2 regions of the Enterobacter cloacae complex sp. genome follow, and region 2 is predicted to be linked to the other one. Evidence: predicted binding sites of a transcription regulator. Region 2 holds the regulator's gene; the other holds the start of a gene.
What was found. Region 2 encodes PurR, which represses purine synthesis genes. Its sites were predicted from a motif close to CANGCAAACGTTTGCNTG; they were not measured.
Positions count from the first base shown of each region.

Region 1 (9,606 bases), 710 kb from region 2:
CCATCATGATGACCAGCGCACATTTGAACAACAACAGCCGTACATAAGGCGCCTGCCACGGCACGTCTATGCCCACAATAAAGAGCGTGTTGATGATCCCGGTCAGCAGCACGCCGCCAACGGCGTAATGCCCCACGCGGGAGAAGCGCATCATGGTGAAGATAGCGGCTGGCTGCCAGCGGCCTTTCGCCAGACGCATACAGAACAGCAGCGGCAGTAACCCGCCCACCCAGGTCGCGGCGCACAGCAGATGAAGCGCATGGTTCAGACGATGCAACGCTCCCGGTGCGCCGCCGTTCATTGCGGCATGTCCGACGCCCGCCAGCAGCACAAGTTGCCCCATGGCAAGCAGTAACAGCCGCGAGCCTTTCTGTGGAGTAAGCCATGCTGCGCCCACGGTCACAGCGGCCAAAACCATTTGCCACAGCCAGACGCCACCAAACTGCGTTCCCAGCACGCTGCGCCAGACCGACGGGCTAATGACGTCGCCCCAGCCGTTACCCATTAACCCACTTTGCAGGCCGAACATCAGCAGAGCAGCCATCAGGCTGATTAAAGCCGCGATTTTCTGCTGGCGCTGGAAACGTTGCGTCATGAGGCGCTGCAACGAAGACGGTGCAAACCAGACGCTGTAAAGCGCGTTGCCGAAAAGCAGCATCAGCGCAGCAAAATGGATAAAGCGTAACGCTACGTAGCTCAGGGCCAGCATACTATTTCACGCTAAAGTGATAGCTGCCCTTGGTTTTGTGGCCGTCCACGGAGACCACGTGCCAGTCCACCGTGTAGGTGCCGGTCGGTAACGGTTTCTCAAGGGGAACAATCAGCTTTGCGTTATCCTTCTCGTCACGCTTCACCGCACCGGTCTGGATCGTGTGCTTCTGCGCGTCCGTCACCACAACGCCGCTAAAGGCTGGCTCAATGCCTTCCGAGAAATTCAGGGTAATGACGTCGGGTGCCGTCGCGACGGTATTCTCCTGCGGGGATTGTTGCTTGAGGTGCGCATGGGCCAGAGCTGAGGGCGCGGTTGCTGAAGAGAGCAGAAAAACCAGCGCGCACGCGACGCGGGAAGGGGTAAAGTGCATCACAATCATTCCTTTTCGTTATGCCTGAATGCTAAAGAATAACTCTGTATAATTAACGAGTCGAGGAACATCCTTTGCTCCCTTGTCATCGTTGAACAATCGCGGTAACGTTGCCGCCGCAGAAAAAGGAGAAGGAAATGAACGTTAACCTGGCCGCCCTTCCTCAGGACGAGATGGACAAAGTGAATGTCGATCTCGCCGCCGCGGGTGTCGCATTCAAAGAGCGTTACAACATGCCCGTCGTGGCTGAAGTGGTAGAGCGTGAACAGCCTGCGCATCTGCGCGACTGGTTTCGCGAACGTCTGATCGCGCATCGCCTCGCTTCCGTCAACCTCTCACGCCTGCCGTACGAACCTAAAGTTAAATAAGCTTAACGTCTCGTTACACTTCCTTACGCGTTATGTGGCAGGATAAGAAAACCCTGATAAATTTAGGTGTAATCTTAAAATCCCAGCGACTTAGTGTATAAGGAAGTCACGATGTCACGATGGAATATAGCCGCGGCCCAGTATGCTCCGCGGCACAACTGTGTTGATGAACACGTAAAACACCACCTGCACTTCATTGACGAGGCGGCCTGCCAGGGGTGCGATTTAGTGGTCTTTCCCGAGCTTTCCCTTACCGGCCCTGGCGGGGCAACTTTACCCCCACCGCCTGACGATTTGCAGCTTGCTCCCCTCCTTCACGCCGCGCAGTCACGTTTCATCACGGTGATTGCCGGTATTACGCTCCAGCAACACGGCCAGCGTCAGAAAGGACTCGCGCTTTTCACGCCCAGCCTGTCGACCATCCGGCGTTATCCGCAGGGCAACGGTGCGGGTGTGATCCCTGGCGATAAACGACTATCCATCGTTGATAAGCAGGCTGACGCCCCGGAACTGGACCCGGAGGCAACCCTGTTCACCAGCAGCCTGGCGGTGGGCGAGCACCGCTGGCGGCAGTCCATCGGTTCGTTACAACGCTTCGCGCATAAATACTCCATCGCGGTGTTAATGGCGAACGCGCACAGCGGCAGCGCGTTATGGGATGAAAAAGGTCAGCTTATCGTGCGTGCCGACAAGGGCGAACTGCTGTTAACCGGTTCTTTAGGCCGACAGGGTTGGCAAGGCGATATCATTCCATTAGGCTAAGCCCTTTAGGATCAGGAGCGATCAATGCTACGCGTTATTGATACCGAAACTTGCGATTTGCAGGGCGGAATTGTGGAAGTCGCTTCTGTCGACGTGATTGACGGAAAGATAGTCAACCCTATGAGCCACCTGGTGCGCCCGGATCGTCCCATCAGTGCGCAGGCGATGGCCATTCATCGCATTACGGAATCGATGGTGGCGGACAAGCCGTGGATTGAAGAGATCATCCCCCTCTACCACGGCAGCCAGTGGTACGTCGCGCATAACGCCAGTTTTGACCGCCGTGTGCTGCCGGAGATGCCCGGCGAATGGATTTGCACCATGAAGCTGGCGCGCCGCCTGTGGCCAGGGATCAAATACAGCAATATGGCGCTGTATAAGTCGCGCAAACTCAGCGTGCGGACGCCGGAAGGGCTACACCATCACCGCGCCCTGTATGACTGCTACATCACCGCGGCGCTCCTGATTGATATCATGAATACATCCGGCTGGACGCCAGACGATATGGCGACCATTACCGGCCGCCCCGCACTACTGACCACCTTCACGTTCGGTAAATACCGGGGGAAACCGGTAGCGGAAGTGGCGGACAACGATCCGGGCTACCTGCGCTGGCTGTACAACAACCTCGACAGAATGAGCCCGGAACTGCGCCTGACGCTGAAGCATTATTTAGGCGAAGCCTGAGTTCCCGCGCGGCCTGGCAGCGTATCCTGCGCCAGGCCAATCAAAAAGGCATACTCCAGCGCCACCCCTTCATAGGATTTAAATCGCCCTGATTTCCCCCCGTGCCCCGAGTCCATATCGGTACACAGCAGCAGCAGATTATCGTCTGTTTTCAGCTCGCGCAGCTTCGCCACCCATTTCGCTGGCTCCCAGTACTGCACCTGGGAATCGTGCAGGCCGGTGGTCACCAGCATATGCGGATAGGCTTTCGCCTCGACGTTATCGTACGGGCTGTACTCTTTCATGTAACGGTAATATGTTTCATCCTGTGGGTTCCCCCACTCCTCAAACTCACCGGTGGTCAGCGGAATAGACTCATCCAGCATGGTCGTCACCACGTCCACAAACGGCACCTGGGCGATAACGCCTTTAAAAAGTTCAGGCCGCTGGTTAATCACAGCGCCCATTAGCATGCCTCCGGCGCTGCCCCCCATGCCAAAGCAGAGCTGCGGATCGCCATACCCCTGGGCGAGCAGCGCATCGCAGACGTCCAGGTAATCATTGAAGGTATTTTTCTTTTTGAGAAATTTTCCGTCTTCATACCAGTGCTGCCCCAGCTCGCCGCCGCCGCGAATATGGGCAATCGCATAAACAAAGCCACGGTCGAGCAGGCTCAGCCTGCTGCTGCTGAAATCGGCGTCCATGCTGGATCCGTAGGAGCCGTAACCGTAGACGAGGATGGGGTTTTTGCCTTTGTTGAAGTGGTCCTTGTGGTAGACGAGAGACACGGGGACTTCGACGCCGTCGCGCGCGGTCACCCACAGGTGCTCACTGCGATAATTCTCCGACTCAAATCCCCGAACCTCCGCCTGCTTAATCACCTGACGCTGCCCGGTGTCCATATCCAGTTCAAACAACGTGTCCGGGGTAGTCATCGACGAATAGCCATACCGCAGGCGGGACGATTCCGGTTCCGGGTTAAAGCCAATCCACGTGACGTAAGCCGGGTCATCAAACGCAATACCCACCACCTCGCGGGTTTTGCGGTTGATTTGTCGGATACTGGTCAGCCCGCGCTGGCGCTCTTCCACCACCAGCCAGTCTGTAAACAGGGTGAACCCCTCCAGCATCACCTGATCGCGCGCGGGAATTAACACTTCCCACTTCCGTTCATCGCGCACTTTGGTTTTATAAAGACCAAAGTTTTTGCCCTCGCGATTTGAACGCAGGTAAAAGCTGTGCTGGAAGTGATCCAGGCTGTACTCATGATCTTTACGGCGCGGCAGGAAGCACAGCGGCTGCGCATCCGGCAGTTCGGCATCCAGCAGCAACACCTCAGAGGTGGTGGCGCTGGCAAGGAAGATAGTCACGTAGTGGCGAGATGAGGTTTTATGCAGGCTGACGTAGAACGTCTCGTCTTTTTCCTCGTACACCAGCTCGTCGTCGGCGGAATCGGTCCCCACCGTGTGGCGCCAGACCTGATAAGGCAGCAGCGTTGAGGCATGCTTTTTAACGTAGTAGACCGTTTCTGAATCGTTGCCCCAGACAAAATCGGGGGAAACATTATCCAGCATTTCGGGATACCAGTTTCCCGTTTCAAGATTGCGGAAGCGCAAACCGTACTGCCGGCGGGAAAGATAATCCTCCGCCAGCGCCATAATGGCGTTATCAGGGGAAATCGACATGCCGCCCAGCGTGTAAAACTCACTGTGGGCCGCACGTTTATTAGCATCAAGCAGGATATCCCATTCGTCCCACTCGGCACTCAGCACCGACTGGCGCTGATAGATGGGATATTCGTTTCCCGGCTCGTAAATATGGCGATAGCGATAGCCGTTTTTGCACCACGGGGCTGAGACATCGCGCTGGGGAATACGCTGCACCATTTCGCTCAGGAGCCTGTCCTGAAGCGCCTGCTGGCTGGCCATGACCTTTCGGCCATAGTCGTTTTCCTCGTGCAGATAGTCGAGCACCTCTGGCCGGGAACGAGAATCGTCCCGCAGCCAGTAGTAGTTATCTATACGCGTATCGCCATGCGTGACGATCGCATAAGGAGTACGTCGGGCTTTTGGAGGCATGGCATTCTTACTTTTTCGTTTTACATCCTATAAGGTTGGCAAAACGCGCGTATGATGCAAGCGAAACATGCCCTTCTAGCCCGCGAGGGTCTGTTTCTGCTGCTGAATATCCTGCTCGATCCCCTCACGAACGTCCTGCGGGATCTTCAGCGCATCGCCGAGGGCGTTCAGGTAGCTGCGCTCCATAAAGTGATCGACATCGATGGCGGCACAGCTCAGAAAATAGAGTTCCAGCGCCTCTTCTTCGTTTTTCACGCTTTGCGCCAGGCGCTGCGGATCGAGCGGCTGTTCAATGGCCTGCGCCACCAGCGCCCTGCCCTGCTCCTCGACGCCCGCTTCCCGCATTTGCTGTTCGATCGCGGCGCGTTCACTGGCATCGATATGCCCGTCGCTTTTGGCCGCGAACACCAGCGCGAGGATCAGACGCTCGGTGCGTACGTCTAGCGACGTCGCCTGCTTCCCGTACTGCGGTTCATCCTGATGCGCGTTGCGCACTTTGTCCTTGTATTTATTCCATAAAACGCTGCCCGCAATAGCTCCTCCGCCCGCCAGCAGCGCGCCGGTGCCATATTTCGTCAGCAGCTTCCGCGATGATTTATTGGCAACCAGCAAACCGGCCAGCCCGCCGAGCGCTCCCGGCACCAGCAGCTTGCTTAGACCCTGCTCGCCGGACGACGAGCCTTTTTGTCCCAACAGGGATTGCAGTTGATTCATCCAGCCTGACATATTTTTCCTCACGTTACGGTGCGTACTTTCACAGCCTAAGCGAGCAGGTGTCAGGAAATGTCTGTCAGTGCTAAAGAAGCGCAAATTTCTCCCCTGCCCTGGCTATCCCCATACAAGACAGACGCAAACGTTTTCGTTTATACTGCCCGCAACTTTTTCAGGGGGATTTTATGACTCGTTTAGGAACCGCGCTGCGCCCTGCCGCGACGCGCGTAATGCTGTTGGGATCGGGTGAACTGGGTAAAGAAGTGGCCATTGAATGCCAGCGTTTGGGCGTGGAGGTGATTGCGGTGGACCGTTACGCGAATGCCCCAGCGATGCACGTCGCGCATCGCTCGCACGTCATTGATATGCTTGACGGCAATGCCCTGCGGGCGTTGATTGCCGAAGAAAAACCGGATTTCGTGGTGCCTGAAATTGAGGCCATTGCCACTGAGGTGTTGGTGGCCCTTGAGCAGGAAGGCCAGCGCGTAGTGCCTTGCGCCACAGCAGCAAAACTGACCATGAACCGGGAAGGCATTCGTCGCCTGGCCGCAGAAGAATTACAGCTCCCGACGTCAAGCTACCGTTTTGCCGGGGATAAAGCTGCGTTTCTCCAGGCCGTCGTAGAGATTGGCTACCCGTGCATCATTAAGCCGGTAATGAGCTCCTCCGGCAAAGGGCAGAGCTTTATCCGCGACAGCAGCACGCTGGACAAGGCCTGGGACTATGCCCAGCAGGGTGGTCGTGCCGGTGCCGGGCGCGTCATCGTGGAAGGCGTGGTGAAGTTTGATTTCGAAATTACCCTGCTTACCGTCAGCGCCGTGGACGGCGTTTATTTCTGCGACCCGATTGGTCATCGTCAGGAAGACGGCGATTATCGCGAATCCTGGCAGCCGCAGCAGATGAGCGCGCTGGCGCTGGCGCGCGCGCAGGAGATCGCCCGCAAGACGGTGCTGGCGCTGGGCGGCTATGGCCTGTTCGGCGTGGAACTGTTTGTTTGCGGCGACGAGGTGATTTTCAGCGAAGTCTCCCCTCGCCCGCACGATACCGGGATGGTCACGCTGATTTCACAGGATCTCTCCGAGTTTGCGCTGCACGTGCGCGCTTTCCTCGGCCTGCCGGTTGGCGGCATTCGTCAGTACGGCCCGGCTGCCTCCGCGGTGATCCTGCCGCAGCTGACCAGCCAGAATGTCACTTTTGATAACGTCGAAGGTGCGGTTGGCGCAGGCTTGCAGGTTCGACTGTTCGGCAAACCGGAGATCGACGGCACCCGTCGTCTGGGCGTGGCGTTAGCAACCGGGGATAACGTGGACGAAGCCGTTGCAAGAGCGAAAAGAGCGGCTGCGAACGTCAGCGTTGCAGGATAAAAAAAACGGGCCACGTGGCCCGTTTTTCTTACTGCGAATCGCTTACTGTTTCGCGCCTTCTACCGCTTCGCGAGCCAGTTTAGTGATGCGATCCCAGTCGCCCGCTTCCAGCGCATCCGCAGGAACCAGCCAGGAGCCGCCGATGCACAGCACGCTTTTCAGCGCCAGGTAGTCGCGGTAGTTGGCTGGAGAGATACCGCCCGTTGGGCAGAAACGCACCTGCGAGAATGGACCCGCAATCGCCTGCAATGCTTTGGTGCCGCCGTTCGCTTCAGCCGGGAAGAATTTAAACTCTTTCAGGCCGTAATCCATGCCCAGCATCAGTTCAGAAACGGTGCTGATACCCGGGATCAGAGGAATAGTGCCTTCGGTTGCGGCTTTCAGCAGCGGCTCGGTCAGACCCGGGCTGATGGCAAACTGTGCGCCCGCTTCGGTCACTTCCGCCAGCTGCTGCGCATTCAGAACCGTACCTGCACCAACGATCGCGTCCGGCACTTCTTTGGCGATAGCGCGGATCGCATCCATCGCACAGGCAGTACGCAGGGTCACTTCCAGAACGCGAACGCCACCCGCAACCAGCGCCTTCGCCATCGGAACAGCGTGCTCCAGTTTATTTACCACAATAACCGGCACGACAGGGCCAGTGGTCAGGATTGCTTCTGCACTTGTTTTCCAGTTTTTCATCAGAGTTTTCTCTCGCCAGATCGTTAAAATCAAGTCGTCTTAAAACGTAATACAGGTTGCGCCCTGCTCCGCACCGGAGAGTTTCTCGCGCAACGCACCAAACATTTCACGCCCGGTACCCACGCGCGACGCGCTCAGGTCAGGAATATGTGGCTGACGTGCCGCCAGCTCTGCTTCATCCACCAGCAGGGTTAACTCGCCTGTCTGACCGTTAACGCGGATCATGTCACCATCACGGACTTTCGCCAGCAGGCCACCGTCGTAGGCTTCCGGGGTGACGTGGATAGCTGAAGGCACTTTACCGGATGCCCCGGAGAGGCGTCCATCGGTGACCAGCGCAATTTTGAAACGGCGGTCCAATAATACACCAAGCGGCGGCATAAGTTTATGTAATTCTGGCATCCCGTTCGCTTTTGGTCCCTGATGACGCACAACGACCACGCAGTCTTTATCCAGCAGACCCGCGTCAAAGGCAGGTAAAACGTCGTGCTGGCTTTCGAACACCACGGCCGGGGCTTCAATCACCTGATTCTCTTCCGGCACGGCAGAGGTTTTCATCACCGCACGCCCAAGGTTACCGCTCAGCACTTTGGTGCCGCCGTGAGGAGAGAACGGTTTCTCGAAGGTGGCAATGACCTGCGGATCGAGCGAGTCGCTCGCCCCTTCACGCCAGTCCAGCTCACCGTTGTTCAGCCATGGCTCAAGGGTATAGCGATGCAGGCCAAAGCCCGCCACCGTGTTGACATCCTCATGCAGCAGGCCGCCTTTCAGCAGCTCGCGCATCAGCACCGGCACGCCGCCCGCCGCCTGGAAGTGGTTGATGTCCGCCGGACCGTTCGGGTACAGACGCGCCATCAGCGGCACCACGGAGGAGATATCGGAGAAGTCATCCCAGTTGATCAGAATGCCCGCCGCGCGCGCCATTGCGACCAGGTGCATGGTGTGGTTGGTTGAACCGCCGGTTGCCAGCAGGGCAACGATACCGTTGACGATGACTTTTTCATCCACCATTTTGCCCATCGGCATCCATTCGTTGCCGTTACCGGTCAGGCGGGTGACCTGACGGGCTGCGGCTTCGGTCAGCGCCTTACGCAGCGGCGCGTCCGGCTGAATGAACGAGGAGCCCGGCAGCTGCATTCCCATAAACTCCACCACCATCTGGTTGGTGTTGGCCGTACCGTAGAACGTACAGGTGCCCGGCGCGTGGTAGGACGCGGCTTCCGCTTCCAGCAGCGCCTTACGATCCGCTTTTCCTTCGGCATACAGCTGGCGAATGCGCACTTTTTCCTTATTCGGCAAACCGCTTGCCATCGGGCCTGACGGCACAAAAATCGCTGGCAGATGGCCAAACGACAGCGCGGCCATCACCAGCCCCGGGACGATTTTGTCGCACACGCCCAGATAGAGCGCGCCATCAAACATATTGTGCGAGAGGCCAACCGCCGCAGACATGGCGATCACTTCGCGGCTCAGCAGCGACAGCTCCATGCCGTCCTGCCCCTGGGTGACGCCGTCGCACATGGCCGGCACGCCGCCCGCAACCTGGCCCACCGCGTTTACGCTATGCAGTGCGTTGCGAATGATGTTCGGGTAAACCTCGTACGGCTGGTGGGCAGAGAGCATGTCGTTATAGGAGGTAATAATGGCGATGTTGTTACGCAACATGCTTTTCAGCGCGTCTTTATCGCCAGGCTGACAGGCGGCGAAGCCGTGGGCCAGATTCCCGCAGGCCAGCTGCGAGCGGTGGACCGTTTCGCTCTTCGCCTGTTCAATGCGGGCGAGATAGGCAGAACGGGTCTCTTTCGAGCGCTCAATTATGCGTTGTGTTACGCGTAACAATGTCGGATTCATAAAAGCTCCTCTAATTTATCTGTCCGGGCTCGGGAGTTTA
Region 1 covers NZ_LT991957.1:4,757,889-4,767,494, forward strand. The annotation lists gene copD (copper homeostasis membrane protein CopD) at 1-709, opposite strand, end outside; gene yobA (CopC domain-containing protein YobA) at 711-1,082, opposite strand; gene DBR02_RS23430 (DNA polymerase III subunit theta) at 1,220-1,450, shown strand; gene DBR02_RS23435 (carbon-nitrogen hydrolase family protein) at 1,562-2,212, shown strand; gene exoX (exodeoxyribonuclease X) at 2,237-2,899, shown strand; gene ptrB (oligopeptidase B) at 2,881-4,956, opposite strand; gene DBR02_RS23450 (tellurite resistance TerB family protein) at 5,032-5,682, opposite strand; gene purT (formate-dependent phosphoribosylglycinamide formyltransferase) at 5,853-7,031, shown strand; gene kdgA (bifunctional 4-hydroxy-2-oxoglutarate aldolase/2-dehydro-3-deoxy-phosphogluconate aldolase) at 7,074-7,715, opposite strand; gene edd (phosphogluconate dehydratase) at 7,755-9,566, opposite strand.
Region 1: purT (formate-dependent phosphoribosylglycinamide formyltransferase) is a predicted target of PurR. The motif match lies at 5,803-5,820, and genes of this name have one in related genera.

Region 2 (9,606 bases):
GATCGTATTCTGAACTACTATCAGGAAACGCTGACGCAGTTCTGTCAGCAGGGCATCATCAGCGGTTGCCTGACGGTAAAACTGTCTGCCGAAGTGTGCGATCTTTCCGAAGACATGCGCACCGCCATGGATAAAGGGGCCAGCGGCGTTATCGCTCTGCTGGCTCAGGCGCTGGATAAAGGCCGCGATGAACAAACGCTCGGCTTTTCCGGCGATCCGCTCACGCAGGCACAGGTGCTCTATTCCCTCTGGCTAGGCGCCAACCTGCAAGCAAAAATTTCTCGCAGTGCCGTGCCGCTCGAAAGCGCGCTGGCGCATGTGAAACGTTGTATTACGGCGCCCGGCGCGTAGCCGGCGTTTTTATTTACCCTTTTACTAGTCGACTGGTCTACTCAGGAGCCGTTATGTCCGCTGAAAAGCTATTTACCCCACTGAAAGTCGGTGCCGTTACCGCCCCAAACCGCGTGTTTATGGCCCCACTCACCCGTCTGCGCAGCATCGAGCCGGGCGACATCCCAACGCCATTGATGGGTGAATATTACCGTCAGCGCGCCAGCTCTGGCCTGATCATCTCCGAAGCCACGCAGATTTCTGCCCAGGCCAAAGGCTACGCCGGTGCGCCGGGTCTGCACAGCCCGGAACAGATCGCCGCATGGAAAAAAATCACCGCAGGCGTGCACGCTGATGATGGCCGTATCGCGGTTCAGCTGTGGCACACCGGTCGTATCTCGCACAGCAGCATCCAGCCTGGCGGTCAGGCGCCGGTTTCTGCCTCTGCCCTGAACGCGAATACCCGTACTTCCCTGCGCGACGAAAACGGTAACGCGATCCGCGTCGACACTACCACGCCGCGCGCGCTGGAGCTGGACGAAATCCCGGGTATCGTGAACGATTTCCGCCAGGCCGTTGCCAACGCCCGTGAAGCAGGCTTTGACCTGGTCGAGCTGCACTCTGCGCACGGTTACCTGCTGCATCAGTTCCTGTCACCATCCTCCAACCAGCGTACAGACCAGTACGGCGGCAGCGTCGAAAACCGTGCGCGTCTGGTGCTTGAAGTGGTAGACGCCGTTTGTAACGAGTGGAGCGCTGACCGTATTGGTATTCGTGTCTCCCCGATCGGTACCTTCCAGAACGTCGACAACGGTCCGAACGAAGAAGCGGACGCGCTGTATCTGATTGAAGAGCTGGCGAAACGCGGTATCGCGTATCTGCACATGTCCGAGCCGGACTGGGCTGGCGGTAAGCCTTACACCGAAGCCTTCCGCCAGAAAGTGCGCGAGCGCTTCCACGGCGTGATTATCGGGGCGGGTGCCTATACGGCAGAAAAAGCCGAAGACCTGATCGGGAAAGGCCTGATCGACGCCGTGGCCTTTGGCCGCGATTACATTGCAAACCCGGATCTGGTGACCCGTTTGCAGAAGAAAGCCGAACTGAACCCGCAGCGCCCTGAAAGCTTCTACGGTGGCGGCGCGGAAGGTTATACCGACTACCCTTCACTCTAATCCCGCTTTGTACGTTGATAGCGGCGACATTTCGCCGCTATACTAAAACATCGTTTCTGTTCAAAAAGATAATCCATTTCATTGGTTAATGAGGAAATTATGCGCCTACTTCACACCATGCTGCGCGTTGGCGACCTGCAACGTTCTGTCGATTTCTACACTAACGTTCTGGGCATGAAGCTGCTGCGCACCAGCGAAAACCCGGAATACAAATACTCTCTGGCTTTTGTGGGTTACGGCCCGGAGTCAGATGAAGCGGTCATCGAGCTGACCTATAACTGGGGCGTGGACAGCTATGAGCTGGGCACGGCTTACGGCCATATCGCGCTGGAAGTGGATAACGCGGCGGAAGCCTGCGAACGTATCCGCAGCAACGGCGGTAACGTCACCCGTGAAGCCGGTCCGGTTAAAGGCGGCACCACCGTGATTGCGTTTGTTGAAGATCCGGACGGTTATAAAATCGAGCTGATCGAAGCCAAAGACGCTGGTCGCGGTCTGGGCAACTGATCCCACAGGGCGCACTATGCGCCCGTTGTTTTGCTGCATCCCCTCTCAAAATTTGCCATAATGCGCACTGCTTTTTCCCCCTTGTAAGAGACCCTGATGTCCGATAACGCTCAATTTACCGGTCTGTGCGACCGTTTTCGTGGTTTTTATCCCGTTGTCATTGATGTAGAAACAGCCGGATTTAACGCTAAAACCGATGCGCTGCTTGAGATTGCCGCCATCACGCTGAAGATGGATGAACAGGGCTGGCTTGTACCGGACACCACGCTGCATTTCCACGTTGAACCCTTTGAAGGGGCAAACTTACAGCCAGAGGCGCTGGCCTTTAACGGAATCGACCCGACAAACCCGCTGCGCGGGGCGGTAAGCGAATACGAGGCGCTGCACGCCATTTTCAAAATGGTGCGTAAAGGCATGAAAGAAAATGACTGTAGCCGCGCCATCATGGTGGCCCACAACGCGACGTTCGATCATAGCTTCACTATGGCTGCCGCCGAGCGCGCCTCGCTGAAACGCAATCCATTCCATCCGTTTGTGACCTTCGACACCGCTGCGCTGAGCGGCCTGGCGCTGGGGCAAACCGTGCTGTCCAAAGCCTGCATCACAGCGGGTATCGCGTTTGACGGCACCCAGGCCCATTCCGCGCTGTACGATACAGAGCGCACGGCGGAGCTGTTCTGCGAGATCGTCAACCGCTGGAAACGACTGGGCGGCTGGCCCCTGCCGATGGGCGACGAGGCCGATATTCAGTCATAAGTCGGGTAAGCGACAGCGCCACGCGAAAAAAAAAGCGACCAGCATAATGTGGTCGCTTTTTTATATCCGCAGAAAACTTACTCTGCGTCCGGCTCTTCGGTTTTATACTTCGCCGCAGTCTCTTTGATCAGCTGCTGCAATTCGCCACGCTGATACATTTCAATCAGTATGTCGCATCCGCCAACCAGTTCACCGTCAACCCACAGCTGTGGGAATGTCGGCCAGTTTGCGTATTTTGGCAGCTCGGCGCGAATGTCCGGGTTTTGCAGGATATCAACGTAAGCAAAACGCTCACCACAGGCAGACAGCGCCTGAACAGCTTGCGCGGAGAAGCCGCAGCTTGGCAGCTTCGGGGAACCTTTCATGTACAGGAGAATCGGGTTTTCAGCGATCTGGCGCTGAATTTTTTCAATAGTGGTGCTCATGTCTTGCTTCCTTTAACTTCTGTTACGGCATCAGTCTGACATTGTAGCGGTTCAGGCCGACATCGGAAAATAACATTTTTGTCACGTCTCATTATTTTATCGCTTATCGCATAAAGTTGCATTGCAAATGACGCTTAACGCCACGCACCGTGCGGTTTTGCTTAAGGAGCGAACACGCGTGCAACAGAATGGTGAATTTTTTTGCACTTGCTAACGAAACACAATTTTTGAATGAAAAATGCTATTAACTTATTCTGATTTTATGGATTAGAATCGACAGGTTTTGTAAATCTCACGCGGGTATGCTTTATTGGCCTGCACTTATCAGGGGACTGCCCAGTGGCGCGGATAACTAAAATCTCGATGACGCTCTGTGCTTTACTGTTTACCACACTCTCATTGACGCCAGCGGCGAACGCCTCCGAACAGGCGCGGCATTCTGCTGTACAAAAAACGCATCTGGCAAAAGCCACAGAACATAAGAAAAAAACCACCAGCAAAACCGTTAAAAAGAAAACCACCGCTCAGACCAAAAAGACCGCCTCCAGCAAAACCAAAACCCTCCGTTCCGGCACGCACAAAACCACCCGTAAAACCGCCAGCCTTGTGAGTGAAAAATGCACCGTGCGCAAAGGGCATAAAACAAAATGCGCTAAAGTGACGAAGCTGGCTGACGTGCATAAAGCGCGTATGCAGAAAGCGCAAAAAACGGCGATGAATAAGCTGATGGGGCAAATTGGTAAACCGTATCGCTGGGGGGGCACCTCTCCCCGCACCGGTTTTGACTGTAGCGGGCTGGTCTATTATGCCTATAAAGATCTGGTGAAGTTCCGCATTCCTCGCACCGCCAATGAAATGTACCACCTGCGCGACGCCGCGCCTGTAAACCGTGGCGAGCTGCAAAATGGCGACCTGGTGTTCTTCCGCACTCAGGGACGCGGCACGGCCGATCACGTTGGGGTGTACGTGGGTAACGGTAAGTTTATCCAGTCACCGCGCAGCGGACGGGACATTCAGATCACCTCCCTCAGCGAAGATTACTGGGTGCGCCACTATGTGGGTGCGCGCCGCGTGATGACGCCAAAAACCGTCCGCTAAACTCTGCCCTGTCGCTCCTGCGGCAGGGTAAGTTCCTCTTTTGCATACCCTTTCAATTTGCTATTCTGTCCTTGTTGTCTGTAGGGTTATTGGCAACGTATAAAACAATAAGGAGAGAAGCAATGTCGTTCGAATTACCTGCACTACCGTATGCAAAAGACGCCCTGGCCCCGCACATTTCCGCGGAAACCCTGGAGTACCATTACGGCAAACATCACCAGACCTATGTCACCAACCTGAACAACCTGATTAAAGGCACCGATTTTGAAGGCAAAACGCTGGAAGAGATCGTGCGCAATTCAGACGGCGGCGTTTTCAACAATGCTGCTCAGGTGTGGAACCACACCTTCTACTGGCACTGCCTGGCACCGAATGCAGGCGGGGAACCTACCGGTGACCTGGCCGCAGCGATTAACACCGCGTTCGGCAGCTTCGCGGATTTCAAAGCGAAGTTTACTGACGCCGCCGTTAAAAACTTTGGCTCCGGCTGGACCTGGCTGGTGAAAGAGGCCGATGGCAAACTGGCTATCGTTTCCACCTCTAATGCGGGTACGCCGCTGACCACCAGCGCAACGCCGCTGATGACCGTGGACGTATGGGAACACGCCTATTACATTGATTATCGTAATGCGCGCCCGAACTACCTGGAGCACTTCTGGGCACTGGTTAACTGGGAATTTGTTGCGAAGAACTTCGCCGCGTAAGGGACACGCAGAAGGGGCAACCCTTCTGCGTTTTTGTTTATTCCGCCGTACACACCGCTTCTGGCTGTTTACGCCCGGACATCAGCACCAGCAGCAGGCCGAGTGCGGCAATGATCGCCCCCATCACCGGCACAAAGCTGTAACCTAAACCACCGGAAATCACCGCCCCGCCCGCAGCGGCTCCCAGCGCATTGCCCAGGTTAAACGCACCGATATTCACGGACGATGAGAGCCCCGGCGCCTCATGCGCAACACGCATCACGCGCATCTGCAACGGCGGCACCACGGCAAAGGTTGCGGCGCCCCACACCAACATGGCAACCGCGGCGCCCACTTCGTTACGCGCCAGCCACGGGATCGCCACCATGATGACGATCAGCAGCGTTAAGAAGCCTTTCAGCGTCCCACTCACGGAGCGGTCGGCAAATTTGCCGCCGAGATAGTTGCCAATCGAGAACCCGACACCAATCAGCACCAGCATCGCGGTAACAAAGAGTGGCGTTGCATGGGTAATGTCGTGCAGCACCGGGGAGATATAGGTGTAGAGCGTAAACATCGCCCCCGCCCCCAGTACCGTGGTGAGCAGCGCGGAAAGCACCTGGGGACGCATCAGCACCGCCAGCTCTTTACGTACTTCCGGACGTTCTCCCGCACTTCCTTTCGGCAGTGAGAAGAACAGCGCGACCATCGCGACCACGCCCAGTCCGGCGGTTGCGAGGAAAGACATACGCCAGCCGATAGCTTCTCCCAGCCAGGTGGCGGCGGGAACACCGCCGATATTGGCGATGGTCAGCCCCATAAACATGGTGGCTACCGCGCTGGCCTGCTTATGTTTTGGCACCACGCTGGCGGCAACAACCGAGCCCAGCCCGAAGAAGGCGCCATGGTTCAGGCTGGTCAGAATACGGGAAAGCATCAGGGTGGTGTAATCCGGCGAAATCGCGGAAAGCACGTTGCCCAGGGTGAAAATCGCCATCAGGAAAATCAGCGCATTGCGGCGCGCGCGGTGCGAAAGCAGCAGCGTCATCAGCGGCGCGCCCACCATCACGCCGATCGCGTAGGCGCTAATCAACATACCGGCCGCAGGGATAGAGACATCCACGCCCCGGGCGATAACAGGCAATAACCCCATCGGGGAGAATTCAGTGGTGCCAATCCCAAAGGCGCCAATCGCCAGGGCCAGCAGGGGAAAATTGATTTTCATGAATAAACTCCGGATACCGTGCCGTTACCCGGCACAGAATTAAGAAGTCAAAAGCATGACATCAATCACAAAAAATGAGAAGTTAACATTTTGGCAAAAGATTTTTGCCGGAAAGATAACAATAGCGGCAAGCGAGGGAGAAAATTCTCCCTCCATCTAAATCAGTGCAGCGCAGCGGTTAAACCACCCGCAACAATCAGGGCAAGAACAACAATGGTGGTAAACAGCGAAAACTTCAGATCGGTACTCATCAATTTTTCTCCTTTTATTCACCCTACGAAAAGTGAGCCTGCTCATTTTTACACAGTTCAGGTCAAAAATCTTCCAGGATTTAAGCGGATATCCACTTTACCTCTTCCCCTTTTCATCAAGATAGGACAAAATTCCACGCTAAATTTATTAGCGTACCGGCCACTGACCCCCTCCTGACGTCCTGTGTCGTTTTCCCGGCGTGTCGCAACTCAAGATTGCGTAATAAGGGTGAGAGAAGGCAAACGTTTACCTTCAATGGTTTCAGGAGCTTAGGATATGGTCTGGAGTGACATTTAATGGCAACAATTAAAGACGTAGCAAAACGCGCAAACGTTTCCACCACAACCGTATCACATGTTATTAACAAAACGCGTTTTGTCGCTGAAGAGACGCGCAATGCCGTCTGGGCAGCGATCAAAGAACTTCACTACTCGCCTAGTGCGGTCGCGCGTAGCCTGAAGGTTAATCACACCAAATCGATTGGCCTGCTGGCCACCAGCAGTGAAGCGGCCTACTTTGCTGAAATTATCGAAGCCGTTGAAAAAAACTGCTTCCAGAAGGGCTATACCCTGATTCTGGGCAACGCGTGGAACAACATTGAGAAACAGCGCGCTTATCTGTCGATGATGGCGCAAAAGCGCGTCGACGGCCTGCTGGTGATGTGTTCTGAATACCCAGAGTCGGTCCTTTCCATGCTGGAAGAGTATCGCCACATTCCGATGGTGGTGATGGACTGGGGCGAAGCGCGCGCCGACTTCACCGACTCCGTTATCGATAACGCTTTTGAAGGCGGCTACATGGCGGGGCGTTACCTGGTGGAACGCGGTCACCGTGAAATTGGCGTGATCCCGGGCCCGCTGGAGCGTAACACCGGTGCTGGCCGCCTGGCCGGTTTCATGAAGGCGATGGAAGAGGCGCTGATTACCGTGCCGGAAAACTGGATTGTTCAGGGCGATTTCGAGCCGGAGTCGGGCTATCGCGCCATGCAGCAGATCGTCTCCCAGCCGCATCGCCCTACCGCTGTGTTCTGCGGCGGCGATATCATGGCCATGGGCGCCCTCTGTGCGGCAGATGAACTCGGCCTGCGCGTCCCGCAGGATATCTCGGTGATCGGCTATGATAACGTGCGCAACGCCCGCTTCTTTACGCCGGCGCTGACCACCATTCACCAGCCGAAAGATTCGCTGGGTGAAACCGCCTTCAATATGCTGATGGACAGGATCGTCAACAAGCGTGAACAGTCCCAGTCCATTGAAGTGCACCCGCGCCTGATTGAACGCCGTTCCGTTGCGGACGGTCCGTTCCGCGACTACCGTCGTTAATCCTTTTACGGGGCCAGCTACGCTGGTCCCCGTAACCACTCCCGGTTCAGCGTTTCGCTGTCTCCCAAATAATCCAGCAGCCAGGCCATGGCGGGCGATACGTCGTTTTGCTGCCACGTCAGACAGCACGCGGCGTCCGGGAAGGGATTTTCCAGCGTCAGAGCCACCCACTCCCCCGCGTCAATGCGCGGACGCGCAAAATGCACCGGCACCATGCCAACGCACAGCCCCGCGCTCAGGCAGGTGGCTGACGACTCCCAGTCCGGCGCGACCACGCGGCGCTGATTATCCAGCAGCCAGGTAATGCGCTTCGGCAGCGAACGGGACGTATCTTCCAGCACCAGCGAGGGCCAGTTGCGTAAGGTGTCATCGCTCAGCGGCCCTTCCAGCGCCGCCAGCGGATGATCGCGCGCGACCACGCAGGTCCAGCTCAGCATGCCCATGTCGCGAAACGCGTAGCGCCCCCCAACCGGGATCGCCTGGGTGGCGCCAATCGCCATCTCTGCCCTGCCGTCCGCCAGCGCATCCCAGACGCCGTTAAACACCTCCTGTGAAACGCGCAGTTCGACGTCGGAGAAATGACGATAGAAATCGACGATCATCTGCCGGGTGCGTTCCGGCTTAACGATGTTATCCACCGCGATGGAAAGATGACCGCGCCAGCCGTTGGCGATCTGCTGGCACTGCTCGCGGGTGATCTGCATTTTTTTGATAACAGACCGCCCCTCTTTCAAAAACCACGCGCCGGCCGGCGTGAGCTCCACGTCGCGATGGCGCCGCTCAAACAGCGGGACCGCCAGCCACGCTTCCAGCTGACGCACCGTATAGCTGATGGCCGAGGGAACGCGATGCAGCTCCTGGGCGGCACCGGTAAAGCTGCCGTTACGCGCCACGGCATCGACCACTTCAAGAGAATAATCTGACCACATCTTTTGCCTGCAAAATTTTTGAATTCACCCGCCAAATATTAGCGTTTCACAAGCTGCTTTGCACCTCCTACACTCTGCGCCAACGTACACCTGCCTCCTCAGGAGAATAAACAGTGCAACCCAGGAAAGGATTTTTAGTCTGGCTCGGCGGCTTAAGCGTGCTGGGCTTTTTGGCGACCGATATGTATCTGCCCGCGTTCGCCGCGATGCAGGAAGATTTGCAAACCCCTGCCGCCGCCATCAGCGCCAGCCTGAGTTTGTTCCTCGCAGGCTTTGCCTTGGCGCAACTGCTCTGGGGGCCGCTCTCGGATCGTTTTGGCCGTAAACCCGTCCTGTTGCTGGGACTGGCAATTTTTGCCGTAGGCTGTCTGGGCATGCTGTGGGTCCGCGATGCCGCCTGGCTCCTCGTGCTGCGCTTCATCCAGGCCGTCGGCGTCTGTGCCGCAGCGGTCACCTGGCAGGCGCTGGTAACCGATTATTATCCGGCTTCGCGCACTAACCGCATTTTCGCCACCATTATGCCGCTGGTCGGCCTGTCGCCGGCGCTCGCCCCGCTGCTGGGCAGCTGGATCCTGGCGCATTTCGACTGGCAGGCCATTTTCGCCACGCTGTTTGCCATCACGCTGGTGCTGATGCTGCCCGCGTTCGGGCTCAAGCCTGCGCGTAAAAAAGAGACGCATCCGGACGCGCAGCCAGTGACCTTTACCTCCTTACTGCGGGCAAAAGCCTATCGCGGTAACGTGCTGATTTATGCCGCCTGCTCTGCCAGCTTCTTTGCCTGGCTGACCGGTTCGCCGTTCATTCTGCATGACATGGGCTACAGCCCGGCGGCTATCGGCCTGAGCTACGTTCCACAGACCATCGCCTTCCTGGTGGGTGGCTATGGCTGTCGCGCCGCACTGCAAAA
Region 2 covers NZ_LT991957.1:4,045,498-4,055,103, reverse strand. The annotation lists gene DBR02_RS20000 (TetR/AcrR family transcriptional regulator) at 1-351, shown strand, start outside; gene DBR02_RS19995 (alkene reductase) at 405-1,502, shown strand; gene gloA (lactoylglutathione lyase) at 1,602-2,009, shown strand; gene rnt (ribonuclease T) at 2,106-2,765, shown strand; gene grxD (monothiol glutaredoxin 4) at 2,843-3,190, opposite strand; gene DBR02_RS19975 (C40 family peptidase) at 3,530-4,288, shown strand; gene sodB (superoxide dismutase [Fe]) at 4,411-4,992, shown strand; gene DBR02_RS19965 (MFS transporter) at 5,030-6,196, opposite strand; gene cydH (cytochrome bd-I oxidase subunit CydH) at 6,358-6,447, opposite strand; gene purR (HTH-type transcriptional repressor PurR) at 6,745-7,770, shown strand; gene punR (DNA-binding transcriptional activator PunR) at 7,788-8,699, opposite strand; gene punC (purine nucleoside transporter PunC) at 8,813-9,606, shown strand, end outside.